Regions from separate parts of the Streptomyces sp. NBC_01410 genome, predicted to be linked through region 4. Evidence: riboswitches for the same ligand, from Rfam matches in the RefSeq annotation. Region 4 holds a riboswitch; each other region holds the start of a gene.

What was found. A riboswitch is a leader RNA that binds a small molecule or an ion and turns the genes downstream of it on or off. The one in region 4 is predicted to bind cyclic di-AMP.
Region 1: it holds a riboswitch for cyclic di-AMP, as region 4 does, so the genes downstream of both, tgmA (putative ATP-grasp-modified RiPP) here and OG741_RS24415 (NlpC/P60 family protein) in region 4, are expected to answer to the same signal.
Region 2: it holds a riboswitch for cyclic di-AMP, as region 4 does, so the genes downstream of both, OG741_RS29515 (M23 family metallopeptidase) here and OG741_RS24415 (NlpC/P60 family protein) in region 4, are expected to answer to the same signal.
Region 3: it holds a riboswitch for cyclic di-AMP, as region 4 does, so the genes downstream of both, OG741_RS16715 (transglycosylase family protein) here and OG741_RS24415 (NlpC/P60 family protein) in region 4, are expected to answer to the same signal.

The regions. Positions count from the first base shown of each region.
Region 1 covers NZ_CP109530.1:2,868,919-2,873,351, reverse strand. Annotated here, with positions in the region: partial or broken gene OG741_RS13175 (DMT family transporter) at 1-84, opposite strand, end outside; gene OG741_RS13170 (LysR family transcriptional regulator) at 197-1,102, shown strand; cyclic di-AMP (ydaO/yuaA leader) riboswitch at 1,599-1,754, shown strand; gene tgmA (putative ATP-grasp-modified RiPP) at 1,860-2,072, shown strand; gene tgmB (ATP-grasp ribosomal peptide maturase) at 2,083-3,015, shown strand; gene OG741_RS13155 (cupredoxin domain-containing protein) at 3,030-3,449, opposite strand; gene OG741_RS13150 (leucyl/phenylalanyl-tRNA--protein transferase) at 3,668-4,433, opposite strand, start outside.
Region 2 covers NZ_CP109530.1:6,414,890-6,419,322, forward strand. Annotated here, with positions in the region: gene OG741_RS29510 (M16 family metallopeptidase) at 1-1,001, shown strand, start outside; cyclic di-AMP (ydaO/yuaA leader) riboswitch at 1,232-1,396, shown strand; gene OG741_RS29515 (M23 family metallopeptidase) at 1,409-2,179, shown strand; gene OG741_RS29520 (GntR family transcriptional regulator) at 2,377-3,054, shown strand; gene OG741_RS29525 (HPr family phosphocarrier protein) at 3,226-3,507, opposite strand; gene OG741_RS29530 (GNAT family N-acetyltransferase) at 3,614-4,433, shown strand, end outside.
Region 3 covers NZ_CP109530.1:3,671,840-3,676,272, forward strand. Annotated here, with positions in the region: gene OG741_RS16705 (septum formation initiator family protein) at 1-231, opposite strand, end outside; gene eno (phosphopyruvate hydratase) at 311-1,597, opposite strand; gene OG741_RS16715 (transglycosylase family protein) at 1,884-2,540, opposite strand; cyclic di-AMP (ydaO/yuaA leader) riboswitch at 2,544-2,718, opposite strand; gene OG741_RS16720 (transglycosylase family protein) at 2,978-3,856, opposite strand; gene OG741_RS16725 (cytochrome P450) at 3,969-4,433, opposite strand, start outside.
Region 4 covers NZ_CP109530.1:5,275,429-5,279,861, reverse strand. Annotated here, with positions in the region: gene pcrA (DNA helicase PcrA) at 1-2,017, opposite strand, end outside; cyclic di-AMP (ydaO/yuaA leader) riboswitch at 2,268-2,430, shown strand; gene OG741_RS24415 (NlpC/P60 family protein) at 2,433-3,632, shown strand; gene OG741_RS24410 (hypothetical protein) at 3,732-4,085, opposite strand; gene OG741_RS24405 (NlpC/P60 family protein) at 4,431-4,433, shown strand, end outside.

The sequences.
Region 1 (4,433 bases), 2.4 Mb from region 4:
GAGGAAGGTCGAGCCCCACAGCAGGGCGAGCACGGCCACCCGTAATCCACCCCACAGGCCCCGCGCACCGCTGTTGTCGCTCATGGCGTTTCCCCATTCTCGTTCGGTGGGTTTCTCGTCGCTGTCCTACGAAGGTGCCTCAGCTAAGATTTGAGGACAAGCAAATGGTTCTACTCATACTGTTAACCTGTGCTACATGCTTGATGTGAAGCGACTGCAGGTCCTGCGCGCGGTGGTCACCAGCGGTACGGTCACCGCCGCCGCGGCCCACTTGGGCTACACCCCGTCCGCCGTCAGCCAGCAGGTGGCGGCGCTGGAGAAACAGGCAGGTACGGCGCTGCTCGAGCGGGTCGGCCGCGGGGTGCGCCCCACGGCGGCCGGGCTGCTGCTCACCGAGCACGCGGCGCTGATCGGCTCGGCGGTCGCCCAGGCGGAGACCGCGCTCGCCGACCTCCGCGCCGGACGCACCGGCCGGCTGTCGGTCCGCTACTTCGCCACGGCCGGCTCCACGCTGGTGGCGCCCGCCCTGGCCAGACTCCGCGCCGAGCACCCCGGCGTCCGCGTCGACCTCGAACTCACCGACCCGGAGGACCCGTTCCAGGAGGTGGCGCGGGGCCGGGCCGACCTGGCCGTGGTCGTCCAGGCGCAGCACCGCACAGGCAACGGCTTCCGGCTCGTCCACCTCCTCGACGACCCGTACGCGGCCGTACTGCCCCACGGCCATCCGCTCGCCGGCAAGGAGGTGATCGACCTGCACGAGTTGTCCGGTGAGCAGTGGGTCGGCAGCGAGCCCCCCGGCCCCTGCCTCGAACCCGTCATCGACTCCTGCGCGGCGGCCGGCTTCAGCCCCGACTTCGTCATCCAGAGCGAGGACTACGCCACCGCGCAGGGCTTCGTCGCGGCCGGTCTCGGCGTGGGTCTGATGCCGCGGCTCGGGCTGCGCAACCAGCACCCCGGTGTCGTCGTGCGCCCGGTCCGCAACCCCGAGCCGCTCCGGGTGATCTCGGCCGCCGCCCGGGAGACCGCCCTCGAACAGCCGGCCCTGCGCGGCCTGTTGGACGCGCTGCGGGACGCGGCCGCCACCGCCGACCCCGCCCGATGAGCCCCGGTCGGACTGACCGCGGCCTACGGGGTGCGGGTCTGCGGCGGGGGCGTAAGGGGCGCATGTCAGGCGCCGTGCGCGCTGGGTACGGCGGCCAGGGTGAGGTGACCACGCTGGCGAAGATCTCCTTGCCGTGCTGCCGGGCGCTGATCCGCACCTGGTCGGGGTCCGCCAGTTGCTCGGCCTCCACCCCGCCACTTCACCCAGCCGCCGCGCGGGACGCAGCCGATGGCCGCCCGCCAGACGCGCTGTGGTCGCGGGTCGACACCGTCATAGCAGCCTGGATTGTCCACACGCAAACGCCTGCACGCATCCCCCCTTACCGGGGGTACCGGGCGTACATATCACGAACTCCCCTGTAGGAAAAGCCAGTTGATGCAAGTCCGCTTGTGGAGACCTTGTGCTCGAACACAAGGTCCCCCTAACGTGCTCGGCGTTCGGAGAAGTCGAACACCGCGCGGCCGGACCGCCGAATCCTGCCCCCGGCGCGCGGCAGCACATCACCACACCGCAGGCAGGAGCGGGGGACCCACTTGCGCCGTACGGGACAACGCGTATCCGGCGGCTTGGGGTGAAGCCGTGAGAACCACGGCCGGGCAACTCTCCAGCCCGAACCCGACAGCTCACCTCGCAGGCGTTCGGAGTAGGAGCCACCGTGATATCCGCAGTCGGAAGACACCGCGTCCCACACCCCCACGCCACCACCCGCCGGCTCGACGGCCCCATCGACGCCGAAACCGCAGCAACCGGCGGCACCGTGGTCTCGACGGGCTGGGACGCGAGACCGTTCGCACTGAACTACGCCCGGCCCGCCGTGAACCCGCCGGCCGTGGTCCCCTACGCCTATGACCCCCTGCGTCAGTTGAACGTCCTGCCCGACGGCCGCCCGGCCATCAGCGACCGCGACCTGCTGCTGGCGTGCGGCACCACCACGTCCACCGCCGGTTCCCAGACGCACTTCGATGACTGACGGTCGCCCCATGACCGTGCTCGTACTGACCTGCGAGGAGGACGTGACCGCGGACATGGTGGTGTCCGTCCTGGATGGAGCGGGAGTCCCGGTCGTACGCCTGGATCCTGCCGATCTCCCGGGCCAGGTTGCCGTGTCGGCCGAATACGTGCGGGGCGACTTCGACGGGCACCTGTCGGCCGGTGGTCGTGTGGTGAGCATGAGCGGACTGCGCTCGGTCTGGGTACGCAGGCCCGGCCGTCCGGCAGCGCGTGCCGCCCATCAGTCCGCATGGCTCACCGCCGAGGCCGAACAGGCCCTGTACGGAACGCTGAACTGCACAGGGGTGCGCTGGATGAACCATCCGGCGGCCGCCGCGCAGGCCCGCTGGAAACCGTGGCAGCTGCGCGTCGCCCACCGCAGCGGCTTCGCCGTACCCCCCACGCTGATCACCGGCTTTCCGCGGGTTGCGCGCGAGTTCGCCGCCCAGTACCCGGACCTCGTCGTGAAGCCGGTTTCGGGAGCGCATCCCGGCGACCCGGCGCTGGCACTGCCCACCACCCCCGTCGGGCCGGACGCCGACTTCGGCGCGGTGACCGCCGGCCCCACGCTCCTGCAGCAGCGCGTGCCCAAGCGTGCGGACATCCGGCTGACCTGTGTGGGGGACGAGCTGTTCGCCGCGCGGCGGGCGTCCGACCCGGACGAGGTGGACTGGCGTTTCGCCGACAACGGCGGTGCCTGGGCTCCGGCCGAGGTACCCACCCGCATCGCGAAGGCGGTCGGCGCCTATATGTCGCTCGCCCAGCTCGCGTACGGCGCCTTCGACTTCGCTGAGGACGGTGACGGCACCTGGTGGTTCCTGGAGTGCAATCAGGGCGGGCAGTTCGGCTTCGTCCAACTGGAGACCGGTCAGCCCATCGCCGAAGCCGTCGCAGCCTGGCTGGCTTTGGGTCCTGCGGTGTGAGCCGACCCGGGGCGTCAGCTCACGGTGAGGGTGCCTTTCATGTTCGTGTGGATGGTGCAGATGTAGGGATAGCTGCCGGATGTGGACGGAGCGATGAAGGTGGCTGTTTCGCCGGGATCGATGTCGCCGGTGTCGAATGGCTTGTCCCCGGTGGCGGTCAGGGTGTGCGTGACCGAGTCCTGGTTCTCGACGATGACCTTCGTTCCGGGGCGTACCTGAAGTGTCGCCGGGATGAAGGTGAAGTTCTTGATCGCGATGTTCGCCGCGCCGACGTTGGAGGTGCTTGGGGCGGATGAGGCGCTGGTGGTTGCGGGGGTGGCGGTGTCATTGCCGTTGCCGTCGCCGTTGCTCGAACAGCCGGCCAGGGCAAGCAGGACGCAGGCTCCGCCCACCCTGAGGGCGGTGTGGACCCGGTCCGGATAGGTGAGTGACATGCCGGGCGGACCTTTCCGACGAGGGATGCCGTGGTCTGGGCGCGGCTGGTGATCGGCCGCCGCATTCAGGTTCGCCGTCCTCGGTGGCGCTCGCCAGGGCGGTACCGCCAGTCGCGGTGCCGTTCACCTGAATGCCGACGGGAGCCGCGCTTCATCCCGGGCGGGCGGGGGAGCGCCGACATGGTTCACCCAATGGGTGAGCGACGCGACGGGCGCGGTCAGCCCGGTCCCCTCGGCTGGGCGAGGCGGCCGGCCGGCAAGGTGGCGGTGGGTATCGGGAGGCTGCCCGGCGCGGTGCCGCGCAGGTCCCGCACGTATTGCTCGCGCGGTACGAGATGGGCGCCGAGGCCGCGGACGTGCGGGCTGTCCCGCTGCGCGTCGAGCAGCGCGCCGCCCGCCTCTGCGAAGCGCGCCGCGAGGTCGGACACCGCGACCTTCGAGGCACCGGGACGGTGGAAGAACATCGAGTCCATGCTGAAGACCGGTCCGACCTGGAGGCCGAAGACGCCGCCGACCACATCGCCGTCCTCCCACACCTCGACGCTGTGGGCATGACCCAGCTCCTGCAGGCGGATCAAGCTTGCGATCAGCTCTTCGGTGAGCCACAGGGGGTCGCGGTCGGCGCCGCATTCGCGGACGACCTGCTCGAACCTCTGGTCCAGGCTCGTCGACCACGGCAGCTGGTTGCGCACCCGCCGGGCGAGGCTCCGGCTCAGGTGCGCGGCCGAGACGGGCAGTACCGGCCTGGGGTCGGGCGACCACCAGGAGACGGCGTAGGGATCGGCCGATTCCTCCCCCACGAGCGGGATGTGGCCCTCTTCGACCTGATCGGCGAAGACCACCTCGTTGAGGACGCGGGTGTACTCGTCGGACGCCGGGAACGGATAGACCCCGGCGCGGTATGCCGCCAGGAGGCTGGCGGGACTGAGGTCGGCGGAGAAGGCCACCGGACCGTCGGGCGCCGCTTTGCGTACGTCCAGCGCC
Region 2 (4,433 bases), 1.1 Mb from region 4:
CCCTGCGCGCGCCCGCCTTCGCCGACAGCGAGGTGGAGCGGCTCGTACGCAACCGCCTCGACGAGATCCCGCACGAGACGGCCAACCCGGCCCGCCGCGCGGCCAAGGAGCTCTCCAAGGAGCTCTTCCCGGCCGCCGCCCGTATGTCGCGCCCCCGCCAGGGCACCGAGGAGACGGTGGCCCGGATCGACTCCGCGGCCGTGCGTGCCTTCTTCGAGGCGCACGTCCGGCCCGCCACAGCCACCGCGGTGATCGTCGGAGACCTCACCGGGGTCGACCTGGACGCCGTTCTCGCCGAGACCTTCGGCACTTGGACGGGCGACAGCGCCAAGCCCCGCCCCGTACCTCCGATCACGGCGGAAGACACCGGCCGCGTGGTCATCGTGGACCGCCCGGGCGCCGTGCAGACCCAGCTGTTGATCGGCCGGATCGGCGCGGACCGGCACGACCGCGTATGGCCCGCGCAGGTGCTCGGCACGTACTGCCTCGGCGGCACCCTCACCTCGCGCCTGGACCGCGTGCTGCGCGAGGAGAAGGGCTACACCTACGGCGTACGGGCCTTCGGCCAGGTGCTGCGGTCCGCCCCGGACGGCTCGGGCGCCTCGATGCTGGCGATCAGCGGCTCGGTGGACACGCCCAACACCGGACCGGCGCTGGACGACCTGTGGAAGGTGCTGCGGACGCTCGCCGCCGAGGGGTTGACCGACGCCGAGCGTGACGTCGCGGTGCAGAACCTGGTGGGTGTCGCGCCGCTGAAGTTCGAGACGGCCGCGTCCGTCGCGGGCACGCTCGCCGACCAGGTCGAGCAGTTCCTCCCGGACGACTACCAGGCGCAGTTGTACGTGCGGCTGGCCGAGACCGGCACCGTGGAGGCGACGGCGGCGGCCGTCAGCGCCTTCCCGGTGGACCGTCTGGTCACGGTGCTCGTCGGAGACGCCTCGCAGATCGAGGAGCCTGTCAGGGCGCTGGGTATCGGCGAAGTGACCGTTGTCACCGGCTGATTGCCCCTCGCGCGATCCGGACAACTCCGGCTGAACCCGGCGCAACAGACAAGCGGAACCCCGGCATCCAAGCGGTGCCGGGGTTCCGTGCTATGTCCGGTTTATTGCGGAGGCTGCCTGTCTGCCCTGTGGGATGCACGACAAAAGGGCCTGTCTGTTTGGTGATTGAAAGTCGGCCCGCCTAGCGTCGGTCCGGCTGTTCGCCAGTAGCCCGTCGCATCCGCGGCATCGGACAGCCATCGCCGAGTCCCCGTCTGGCGCGAGCCTGGGGAGCCGGGGACCCACTCAGTCCCTGGGGTGAATCGGACGCCTTCGTATCCGTACGGAGGGGCCCGTAGGAGACCTTCCTGCTCCGAACCCGTCAGCTAACCCGGTAGGCGAGAAGGAAGGAAAGGACCAGCCACTTCATGGCGTTCACCCGTGCCACCGGGAAGCACCGTGCCCCGAGCCGCCTGTCGCGCAGGAGCGCGAACATGGCGGGCGCAGCGGCCCTTGCCACCACCGGCGTCATCGGAACCCTCGCTTCCCCGGCGCTCGCCGCCACCCCGGGCATGGCCCCCGTCGAGGACACCGGCCTGACCCAGGTCGTCACCGCCGACACCCTCGCGGACCAGATCGCCGACCAGGCCGCCGCCCAGAAGCAGGAGGCCGCCGAGGCCATCGCCAAGGCGAAGGCGGCCGAGGAGGCCAAGCGCAAGGCCGAGGCCCGCGTCAAGGCCGCCCGCGAGGCCAAGGAGCGCGCCGCCCGCGAGGCCGAGCGCAAGCGCCTCAACTCCTTCGTCGCGCCGATCAGCGGCTCGTACGTCTCCACGGGCTACAAGACCGGCGGCGCCGTCTGGTCCTCCGGCAGCCACACCGGCATCGACTTCCACGCCGCCTCCGGCACCACCGTGCACGCGGTCGGCTCCGGCACCGTCGTCGAGGCCGGCTGGGGCGGCGCTTACGGCAACAACGTCGTGATCAAGATGAAGGACGGCTCGTACACGCAGTACGGCCACCTCTCCTCGATCTCGGTCTCGGTGGGCGAGAGCGTCACCCCGGGCCGGCAGATAGGCCTCTCCGGCGCGACCGGCAACACCACCGGGCCGCACCTCCACTTCGAGGCACGCACCGGCCCCGACTACGGCTCCGACATCGACCCCCTCGCGTACCTGCGCGCCCACGGCGTCAGCGTCTGAGAACAGCAGAACAGCGCCCGAGCGCGGGCGCGCGAGAAGGCCCCGGCTTCCTGCCGGGGCCTTCGGCGTTCGGAGCCCTGGCCAAAAGATATCCATGGATTCCCGGGTGCCATCGGAAAATCCGGCCCACTGCAATAGAGTCACCGAACAGACGCCAATCGGCTGCGTTTCGCGCGGATTAAAGCGGAGGTTCGGTCATGCGCATTCCCGCGCACTCGGTATGCACGGCGATCCGCGACGACATCGTCTCCGGTGTATTCGAGCGCGGCAGCCGGCTCACCGAGGAGCAGCTGGCGCGCCGCTACGGCGTCTCCCGGGTCCCGGTGCGCGAGGCCCTGCGCACCCTGGAGTCCGAGGGCTTCGTCACCACCCGCCGGCACGCGGGTGCCTGTGTCGCCGAGCCCACCGAGCAGGAGGCGGCCGACCTGCTGGAGGTCCGGATGCTGCTGGAGCCCCTCGGCGCGGCCCGCGCGGCACAGCGGCGTACGGAAGCGCACCTGAAGGTCCTGCGCGGCCTGGTCAGGCTGGGCCAGGAGCGCGCACGCCGCGGCCAGGGCGAGGACCTGCGCTCACTGGGCGGCTGGTTCCACGAGACCCTCGCCCAGGCCTCCGGCAGCCCGGGGCTGATCGCCCTGCTCACCCAGCTGCGGCACAAGATCGCCTGGATGTACGCCGTCGAACAGCCCGCCACGCCCGTGGACTCCTGGGCGGAGCACGGCGCGATCGTGGACGCGGTGGCGCGCGGCGACGTGGAGCGGGCCCGCGCGCTGACGGCTGTGCACGCGGAGCGGGCCGCGTCGGCGCACCGGCTGCGCCGTCCCGAGCGGGTGAGGACTTCGCAACATGCCGTAAACACCACGAGCGTCCGCCATTAACAGGCGCGCCGTATACAAAGGGAAGGATATTCGCGGGGCTTCTTTTCTGCTGCCCGAATTCATGGAGCCGGGCGCGGAAATGAACGTCGGACCGGAAAATGTGCACAGCCGCGGTCGCCCCAATTCGGGAGACCGCGGCTGCGTGCCGCCGGGCGCATTCTGCTCAGCCGCTCAGACCGTTTCGGGAAGCTCCTCGAGCCCCTCGGCGACCAGCTTGGCCAGCCGGTCCAGGGCCGCCTCGGCGCCGTCCGCCTCGGAAGCGAGCACGATCTCCTCGCCGCCCTGCGCGCCCAGGCCGAGCACGGCGAGCATGGAGCCGGCGTTGACCGGGTTGCCGTCGGCCTTGGCGATCGTCACGGGGACGCCGGCAGCCGTGGCGGCACGGACGAAGATGGAAGCGGGGCGGGCGTGAAGGCCCTCGGCCCAGCCGACATTGACGCGGCGCTCAGCCATGGTGTTGCCCTTCAAGTCTCAACGGTTGTCTAGACCAGTCTCTCATGTGTCGCGGCGTGCTCCCGAACCGACCCGCGACCGGTGGGTGAGCCGTACGCTTTCACACATGCAGACCCAGCCGGATCACGCCTACCCCGATCACTGGGAGGCGGACGTGGTGCTGCGTGACGGCGGTACCGCGCACATCAGGCCCATCACCACCGAGGACGCCGAGCGTCTGGTCAGCTTCTACGAACAGGTCTCCGACGAGTCGAAGTACTACCGGTTCTTCGCGCCGTACCCCAGGCTCTCCGCCAAGGACGTCCACCACTTCACCCATCACGACTACGTGGACCGGGTGGGTCTGGCGGTCACGGTCGGCGGCGAGTTCATCGCCACCGTCCGCTACGACCGCATCAACGCGGAGGGCCGCCCCGCGAGCTCCCACCCGTCTCCCACCGCCACCCTTGCCGGAGGGCGCTCCGCGCCCGCCCCTCCCGTCTCCGACGAGGCGGAGGTCGCCTTCCTCGTCCAGGACGCGCACCAGGGGCGCGGTGTCGCCTCCACCCTCCTGGAGCACATCGCGGCGGTCGCCCGTGAGCGGGGCATCCGGCGCTTCGCCGCCGAGGTGCTGCCCGCCAACAACAAGATGATCAAGGTGTTCCGGGACGCCGGGTACACACAGAAGCGCAGCTTCGAGGACGGCTCCGTCCATCTGACCCTCGACCTCGAACCGACCGCCGAGTCCCTCGCCGTCCAGCGCGGCCGCGAGCAGCGGGCGGAGGCGCGCTCCGTGCAGCGTCTGCTCGCACCGGGGTCGGTCGCCGTCGTCGGCGCCGGCCGCGCGCCGGGCGGCGTGGGGCGCACCGTGCTGCGCAACCTCCTGGAGGCCGGGTACGCGGGCCGTACGTACGCCGTGAACCGCGCCCTGTCCGAGGATCAGCGGG
Region 3 (4,433 bases), 1.6 Mb from region 4:
GCGCTGCTCGTCGGCGATGTCGGCGCGCTGCGACACGTACTGCCGCATCGGATAGGCGAGCGCGACGACCAGCGAGCAGACCACCAGCGTCAGGAAGGCCGCGCGTCCGGTCAGCCGGGAGCGGCGGGCCTGGCGGCGGCTCTGGGAGCGGTAGACGCGAGCGGCGGTCTGCTCACCGAGCAGCCGAATCCTGGTCGCGGTGGAGAACCGATCGCGGTCCTTCCCGGCCATGTCCCGCCTCCCCATTACGTACGTACGTCCCCGGACACGGTACGGGACCGCGGCCGGGGACGTACGGACGACGGGCTGGTCAGCCCTTGAAGCGCGGGAACGCCGAGCGGCCCGCGTACACCGCGGCGTCGTCGAGGATCTCCTCGATGCGCAGCAGCTGGTTGTACTTGGCGACGCGCTCGGAGCGGGCCGGGGCGCCGGTCTTGATCTGGCCGCAGTTGGTGGCGACGGCCAGGTCGGCGATGGTGACGTCCTCGGTCTCGCCGGAGCGGTGGGACATCATGCACTTGAAGCCGCTGCGCTGGGCGAGCTCCACGGCGTCCAGGGTCTCGGTCAGCGAACCGATCTGGTTGACCTTGACGAGCAGGGCGTTGGCCGCGCCGTCCTCGATGCCGCGGGCCAGGCGCTCCGGGTTGGTGACGAAGAGGTCGTCGCCGACGATCTGGACCTTGGTGCCCAGCTTGTCGGTGAGGACCTTCCAGCCGGCCCAGTCGTCCTCGAACAGCGGGTCCTCGATGGACACCAGCGGGTAGGAGGCGACGAGCTCCTCGTAGTACTCGGTCATCTCGGCGGCCGAGCGGGACTTGCCCTCGAACTCGTACGTGCCGTCCTTGTAGAACTCGGACGCGGCGACGTCGAGCGCGAGCGCGATGTCCTTGCCGGGGGCGTAACCGGCTTCCTTGATGGCCTCGAGGATCAGGTCCAGCGCGGCGCGGTTCGACTCGAGGTTCGGCGCGAAGCCGCCCTCGTCGCCGAGACCGGTGGACAGGCCCTTGGTCTTCAGGACCTTCTTCAGCGTGTGGTAGACCTCGGCGCCCCAGCGCAGGGCTTCGGAGAAGGACTCCGCGCCGATCGGGGCGATCATGAACTCCTGGATGTCCACATTGGAGTCGGCGTGCGAGCCGCCGTTCAGGATGTTCATCATCGGAACCGGCAGCAGGTGCGCGTTCGGGCCGCCCAGGTAGCGGAAGAGCGGCAGGTCGGAGGCCTCGGAAGCGGCGTGCGCCACGGCGAGCGAGACACCGAGGATGGCGTTGGCGCCGAGCGAGGACTTGTCCGGGGTGGCGTCCAGGTCGAACATCGCCTGGTCGATCAGGCGCTGCTCGGTGGCGTCGTAGCCGACGAGCTCCGGGCCGATCTGCTCGATGACGGCGAGGACGGCCTTCTCGACACCCTTGCCCTGGTAGCGGTTCTGGTCACCGTCGCGGAGCTCAAGAGCCTCGAACGCACCGGTGGAGGCGCCGGACGGAACGGCAGCACGGCCCGTGCTGCCGTCGTCGAGGCCAACCTCGACCTCGACCGTGGGATTGCCTCGGGAGTCCAGGATTTCCCGGGCTACGACGACGTCGATGGACGGCACGAGCATCTCCTTCTGGGATGTGACGCTGAAAGTGCAGGGTCTCTTTGGCCTTGCGGCAAGAGCCTAACCGGCGCGGGAGCATCGGTCGGCAGATGCCCGCCCGCTGGGACGAAAAACGGCATGAAGAGACTCGACGCAGGACAAACAGCGCGTGAACTACCTGGGGGTAACAGACAGAACCCCGGCCCGGCGCGCTGGGGGGAAAGCGCGCCGGGCCGGGGTGGCTGTGGGGATGAGGGCCCGCGGGGTCCGGTGGTCCGCCGGGTCCACCGGAGTCCCAGGGCTCCTCGGGTCAGCTCAGGTGGAGCTGCTGGCCCGGGAAGATGACGTCGGCGTCGCTGATGATGTCCTTGTTCAGCTCGAACAGCTTCTTCCAGCCGCCCTTGACCTTCTCGGCCTTCGCGATCTTGCCGAGGGTGTCGCCGGCCTTGACCTTGTACTCGCCGTCGCCCTTCTTCACTGCCTTCTTCGGGGCTGCGGGGCGCTCGGAGCGGGTGGTGGGGGCCTCGGCGCGCTTCTGGACCGGCTTCGCGGCCGGCTTCGACTGCTGCGTGGTGGCGGAGCCGCCGGTGTACGGCGTGTTGGACAGGTTCACGCCACAGCTCGGCCAGGCACCCTTGCCCTGACCCGCGAGGACCTTCTCGGCCACGGCTATCTGCTGGTCCTTGGAGGCCAGGTCGGCGCGGGAGGCGTAGGCGGTGCCACCGTAGGCGGCCCAGGTGGAGCTGGTGAACTGCAGGCCGCCGTAGAAGCCGTTGCCCGTGTTGATGGACCAGTTGCCGCCGGACTCGCACTGGGCGACGGCGTCCCACTCGGACGCGGTCGCGGCGGAGGCCGAGGTGGCACCCATCAGCGGGACGGCGACAGCGGCGCCGGTGACACCGGCGAGCGTGGCGATGCGGGTGAGCTTGGACGGGCGACGGTGCTTGGCTTTGCCGGAAAACAGCATGGAGCTTCTCCTCACCGACGCCTACGAGGTGAGCTGTCGGGTTCGGGCCAAGTGAGTTGCCCGGTCGCACGTCTTGCATGCGACTTCACCCCAAGCCGGTCTCCGCCGTCGATCTCTCAACGGCCGGGCACGGCGCTTACCTTGGGTCCCCCGCTCCTGCCTTCGGCGCTCTGAGCGACGACTACTCCCCCCGACCGACGGCAGGATTCGGCGTGACGGTCAGTGGTGCCCGCGGTGGCGAGCGGTTCAGACCGTAGACACACGACTCCCCGATGTTCAAAGACGAACATCGGGGAGAAATCGCCCATTTCACCGGGTAGGACATATACGTTTCCGCAGGTGACGGGCGGAATGGGTGATTCCGCCGGGGCAGATGCGTCACTTGGGACAAAGAGACCCTTGTCTCACTTGCGCAGAACCGGACATACAGCCGCGAACTACTCCTGATTCAGGCCCAGATCGAGGCTCTGGCCAGGAAGGATGAGGTCGGGGTTGCCGCCGACGGTCTCGCGGTTCTTCTCGTAGAGCTCGGTCCAGCCGCCGGAGAGCTTCTCCTTGTCGACGATCGCGGAGAGGCTGTCGCCCGGCAGGACGGTGTACTCGCCCGGCGCGGCGTCCGCACTGTCGACCTTGTCCGACTTGTCTGCTTCGGTACGTGCCGGCTCGTCGCCCCGGGAGGCGTGGCGCCCCGTTTCGCGCTCGCTGTCCGCACTGTCCGGCTCGGTCTCCTCAGGGGCCGCCTCACCGCGGTGCTTGCCGTCGCCCGCCGCCGCATCGGGGGCCGCGGTCGCCGACCCGGTCGGGTCCGCGGGCGGCGTGGTGGACGGCTCGGCGGACGGCTCGGCGGGCTTGGCGGTCGGCTTCGTGGACGCGGTCGGCGCCGGAGCCGTGCTCTGGGAGGGCGAGGGTGCGGTGCCCGGGTCGACGCCGGTCGCGGCGCCGTCGTTCTGCAGCCCGGCCATCGCCGCACAGCCGGCCCATGCGGCCGGACCCTGCGCGTCGAGGACCTTCTCGGCGACCGCGATCTGCTGCGAGCGGCTGGCGAGGTCGGCGGTGGGCGCGTACTCCGCGCCGCCGAAGGCCTGCCATGTCTCCTGGGACATCTGGAGTCCGCCGTAGTACCCGTTGCCGAGATCGGCGCTCCACATGCCGCCGCTCTCGCAATCGGCGACGCGGTCCCACGTGGAGGCATCGGCGGCGGAGGCCGAACCGGCTCCGAGAAGGGGGATCGCGATGGCCGATCCCGTCACCCCTGCCGCGACAACAATGGCCGGAGCCTGGCGGGGACGACGGTGGCGACCATGGCCGGAGAGCATGCGTTTGCCTTTCGCGTGACTGCTGAGACGGCAGTGAAAGTAGTCGCATTCGAGCGCACATCACAAGTCGATGCAGCGGAGATCACGTGAAAGTCACAGAATTGACAGTCCGTCAGGTTTGCCGAGGCGCGAACTCAACGGGCAGAGTGCGCAATCCACGCATAATCAGGCCCCCACGCCACCGCAAATCGGCCGGATCGCCCGCAAGCCGCAAGTCCGGCAATCTCCTGAGCAGCGTCGCGAGCGCGGTCTGCCCCTCCAGCCGGGCGAGCGGAGCGCCGAGGCAGTAGTGGATGCCGTGGCCGTACCCGAGATGCTGGTTGTCGCGCCGGGAGAGATCGAGGATGTCCGGCTCGTCGAAGCGCGCCGGGTCCCGGTTGGCGGCAGCGAGTACGACGAGTACGGGATCGCCCGCCGCGATCCGCTGCCCGCCGATGGTCAGCGGCTCGGTGGCAAACCGCCAGGTCGCGAGCTCCACGGGGCCGTCGTAGCGCAGCAGTTCCTCGACGGCCGTCGCCAGAAAGGGGTTTCCTGCTGGGGGTCCGGGGGTTACCCCCCGGGAAGACACAGCCTCGAC
Region 4 (4,433 bases):
AGGCGAGCCGCCGCTCCTCCTCCAGCTCCTTCGCCTGGCCGAGGGCGCGCATGTGCGGGAAGACGCCGTCCTCCATGCCCGTCAGGAACACCACGGGGAACTCGAGGCCCTTGGCGGTGTGCAGCGTCATCAGCGTGATGACGCCGGAGCCGTCCTCGTCCTCGTCGGGGATCTGGTCGGAGTCGGCGACGAGCGCGACCTTCTCGAGGAATTCGGCGAGCGTGCCCGCGCCCTCTTCCTCTGCGCGGTCCTGCTCGAACTCCAGGGCCACGGCGGCCAGTTCCTGGAGGTTCTCGATACGCGTCTCGTCCTGCGGGTCGGTCGAAGCCTGCAGCTCGGCGAGATAGCCGGTGCGCTCCAGGACGGCCTCCAGCACCACCGCCGGGCCGGCGCCCGAGTCGACGACCGTACGAAGTTCCTCCATCAGCACGTTGAAGCGCTTGACGGCATTCGCGGAGCGGGACGCCATGCCGTACGCCTCGTCGACGCGGCGCAGCGCCTGCGGGAAGGTGATCTTCTCGCGCAGCGCGAGTGCGTCGATCATCGCCTCGGCGCGCTCGCCGATGCCGCGCTTGGGGACGTTCAGGATCCGGCGCAGCGGGACGTTGTCCTCCGGATTGGCGAGGACCCGCAGATACGCCAGTACATCCCGGACCTCCTTGCGCTCGTAGAAGCGCACTCCGCCGACGACCTTGTACGGCAGTCCGACGCGGATGAAGATCTCTTCGAAGACACGGGACTGAGCGTTCGTACGGTAGAAGACGGCGACGTCGCCCGCCTTCGCGTCGCCCGCGTCCGTCAGCCGGTCGATCTCGTCGGCGACGAACTGCGCCTCGTCGTGCTCGGTGTCGGCGACATAGCCGGTGATCTGCGCGCCCGCGCCCGCGTTCGTCCACAGGTTCTTGGGGCGGCGGCTTTCGTTCCGCTCGATGACCGCGTTGGCGGCGGAGAGGATCGTCTGCGTCGAGCGGTAGTTCTGCTCCAGCAGGATCGTCGTCGCGTCCGGGTAGTCCTCCTCGAACTGGAGGATGTTGCGGATGGTCGCGCCGCGGAAGGCGTAGATCGACTGGTCGGCGTCGCCGACGACACAGAGCTCGGCAGGCGGCAGGTCCTCGTACCCCGTCCCCACCAGCTCGCGTACGAGCGTGTACTGAGCGTGGTTGGTGTCCTGGTACTCGTCCACCAGGACATGGCGGAAACGTCGCCGGTAGTGCTCGGCGACGTCCGGGAACGCCTGGAGCAGATGCACCGTCGTCATGATGATGTCGTCGAAGTCCAGGGCGTTGGCCTCGCGCAGCCTGCCCTGGTACATGCGGTACGCCTCGGCGAGCGTCTTCTCGAAACCGTCGGCAGCCTGGTCGGCGAAGGTCTCCTCGTCGATCAGCTCGTTCTTCAGGTTCGAGATCTTGGCGCTGAAGGCCTTCGGCGGGAACTTCTTGGGGTCGAGATCGAGGTCCCGGCAGACCAGCGCCATCAGCCGCTTCGAGTCCGCCGCGTCGTAGATCGAGAACGACGAGGTGAAGCCGAGCCTCTTGGACTCCCGGCGCAGGATGCGGACGCACGCGCTGTGGAAGGTGGACACCCACATGGCGTTGGCGCGCGGCCCGACGAGTTGCTCGACGCGCTCCTTCATCTCGCCGGCGGCCTTGTTGGTGAAGGTGATCGCCAGTATCTGGCCGGGGTGAACGCTGCGCGTCCCCAGCAGATACGCGATCCGGTGGGTCAGCACCCGGGTCTTGCCGGATCCGGCCCCGGCGACGATGAGCAGCGGCGAGCCGGTGTGCACGACGGCGGCGCGCTGCTGTTCGTTCAGCCCTTCGAGGAGGGCGGCGGGGTCCACGACGGTGCGCGGGGCGCCGTCGCGGTGGTACGGATCCCGGGCCGGGGGCACGTCGAAGGCACCCTGGAAGAGATCGTCGGGCATCTCCTCCGGGGCCGGGTCCTCGGGCGGCGGCGGAGGGTGCTCCGAGCTGGGCTGGAGGTCCGCCAGGAAGCTGTCGTCAAAGAGGCTGCTCATCGCTCTACGAGTCTAGGCCGCCGCACTGACAGCTTGCCGCCGCATCCGGCCACCACCCTGCGTGACCTTCGCAACCCTGCGTGATCCGGCCATGTCGCCGGGTCACCTTCCGGAACGTACGGGTCCGCCGATCGGCAAGGTCACGAAAATGTATCGGGCATATCGAACATCAACCTTCACAGCGACCACACGAGTTGGCTACGGTGCTCGACCAGGCGGCCCGTATCCCCCTGGCGATCCGCGCCACATCGGGCAGCCTGCGCCGAATTCGGGCTTTCCGCAAGGAAGTTCGGAACCGGGGACCCACCATGCACAACCGGGGTGAATCGGACCGCACCCATCCGGTCCGTAGGGCGATCTTCCGTTCCGCCCGAACCCGACAGCTAACCCGGTAGGCGGTCCACGGAAGAAGGAGATGCCGGCCTTGGCGTCGCATCGCAAGGAACGCAGCCGTACCACGACCTCACCCGCCGTCGGGCTCACGACGGCAGCCATCGCCGGCGTCACGCTGCTGTCGACGCAGAGCGCCAATGCCGCGCCGACCGAGCCGAAGCCCTCCATCGAGGAGGTGCAGAAGAAGGTCGACGACCTGTACCGGCAGGCCGGCACCGCGACCGAGAAGTACAACAAGGCCAAGGAATCCACCGACGCGAAGCGGGCCGAGGTCGACGAGCTGCTCGACGATGCCGCCACGCGTACCGAGAAGCTGAACGAGTCGCGCAGAGTGCTGGGCAACTACGCGGCCACGCAGTACCGCACGGGAGCCGTCACGCCGACCGCCGCGCTGCTCTTCGCGGACAGCCCGCAGGCGTACTTCGACCAGACGCAGCTGATGGACCGGATGACCGACCGTCAGCGCACGGTGATCGACGACTACGAGACCCAGCGGGCCGCGGACGCCAAGCAGCGCGCTGCGGCGACCGAGAAGCTCGAGTCGCTCACGCTCTCGCAGAAGGCCCTGCGCAGCAGCAAGCAAGAAGTCCAGGCGAAGCTCGCCGAGGCACGGGCGCTGCTGTCGAAGCTGACCGCCGAGGAGAAGGAACGGCTCGCCGCGCTCGAGCGCCAGAAGCAGGAGGAGGCCCGCCTCAAGGCCGAGGCACAGGCCAAGGCGGAGGCGGAGGCCCGCGCCAAGGAGGCGGCGGCAGAGGCGGCGCGGCAGCAGCAGGAGGCGGCGCAGAGCCAGGACACCAGCACCGGGACGGGCACGGACACCGGCACCAGCACTGGCACCGGTACAAGCACCGGAACCGCCGACAGCACCTACGCGGCCAAGGCCGACAAGGTCCTCGCCTTCGCCCGCGCCCAGATCGGCAAGCCGTACGTCTGGGGAGCGTCCGGCCCGAGTTCGTACGACTGCTCGGGGCTGACCCAGGCCGCCTGGAAGGCGGCCGGCGTGGACCTGCCGCGCACCACCTGGGACCAGGTGAACGTGGGCACGCGGGTCGCGACGAAGGATCTGCTCCCGGGCGACCTGGTCTTCTTCTACGACGACGTCAGCCACGTCGGCATCTACATCGGCGACGGCATGATGATCCACGCGCCGAAGCCCGGTACGAACGTCCGCGAGGAGTCGATCTACTACATGCCGATCTACGGCAGCGTGCGCCCCGCGTAGCACCGCAGCAGCCGAACGCCCGGGCTTCCGAAGCGCGCCCGGGCGTTCTCATGCCCGGCGCACCCCGACGCACCGTGGCGCACCGCGGACATCCGGGCATCAGGTCCAGAGCGTCGCGATGAAGATGTTCGCGATCGTCAGCCCGCCCACCGCGCCGAACAGCGCCTTGTCGACCTTCTCCTCGTCCCGCTTGACGTAGACGAGGCCCAGGATGACCACCAGCACGGCCAGCTTGATCCCGATCTTCAGGCTGTTCACCGGCTGGTCGTCCGCCTGGTTCAGGCCCACCAGCACCACGCCGGTGACCAGCATCGTCAGCGCGCCGTGAAGCATCGCAGGGCTGAAGCGGGCCGTGCCCGCCCCCATGGCCTTCATCTGGGTGAGGAAACCGCCGAGCAGCGACGCGATACCGATGATGTGCAGGGCGACGAAGACATTGATGAGTACGTCCATGAGGCGGAGCCTAACGATCCCCATACCACCGCCCTTTGGGCAGGTGTGCCTCATTCGCCGCATCGGTCACAGCGGTAGCGGGGTCGGGCCGGTGCCATCAGGTCCGCTCCCAGAAACCGGCCCAGGGTGTCCACCTTCGGGCAAAACCGGTCCTTGCGCCCCTCCCCCGTGACCGCCAGGTCTAGCGTCCTTCCGCAGGTGACCGACTCCCCACCGCCGCCGAGCTCCCGGGCGGCCGTCGGCCACCACCGCCGAGAGATCCGGCGGCGGACCGCTCCCCCTGTGCGGACCGCCGTCGGACTCGGGCTCGTACCGCAGGCACGACAGAAGGACGTGGACGCCCTCGTG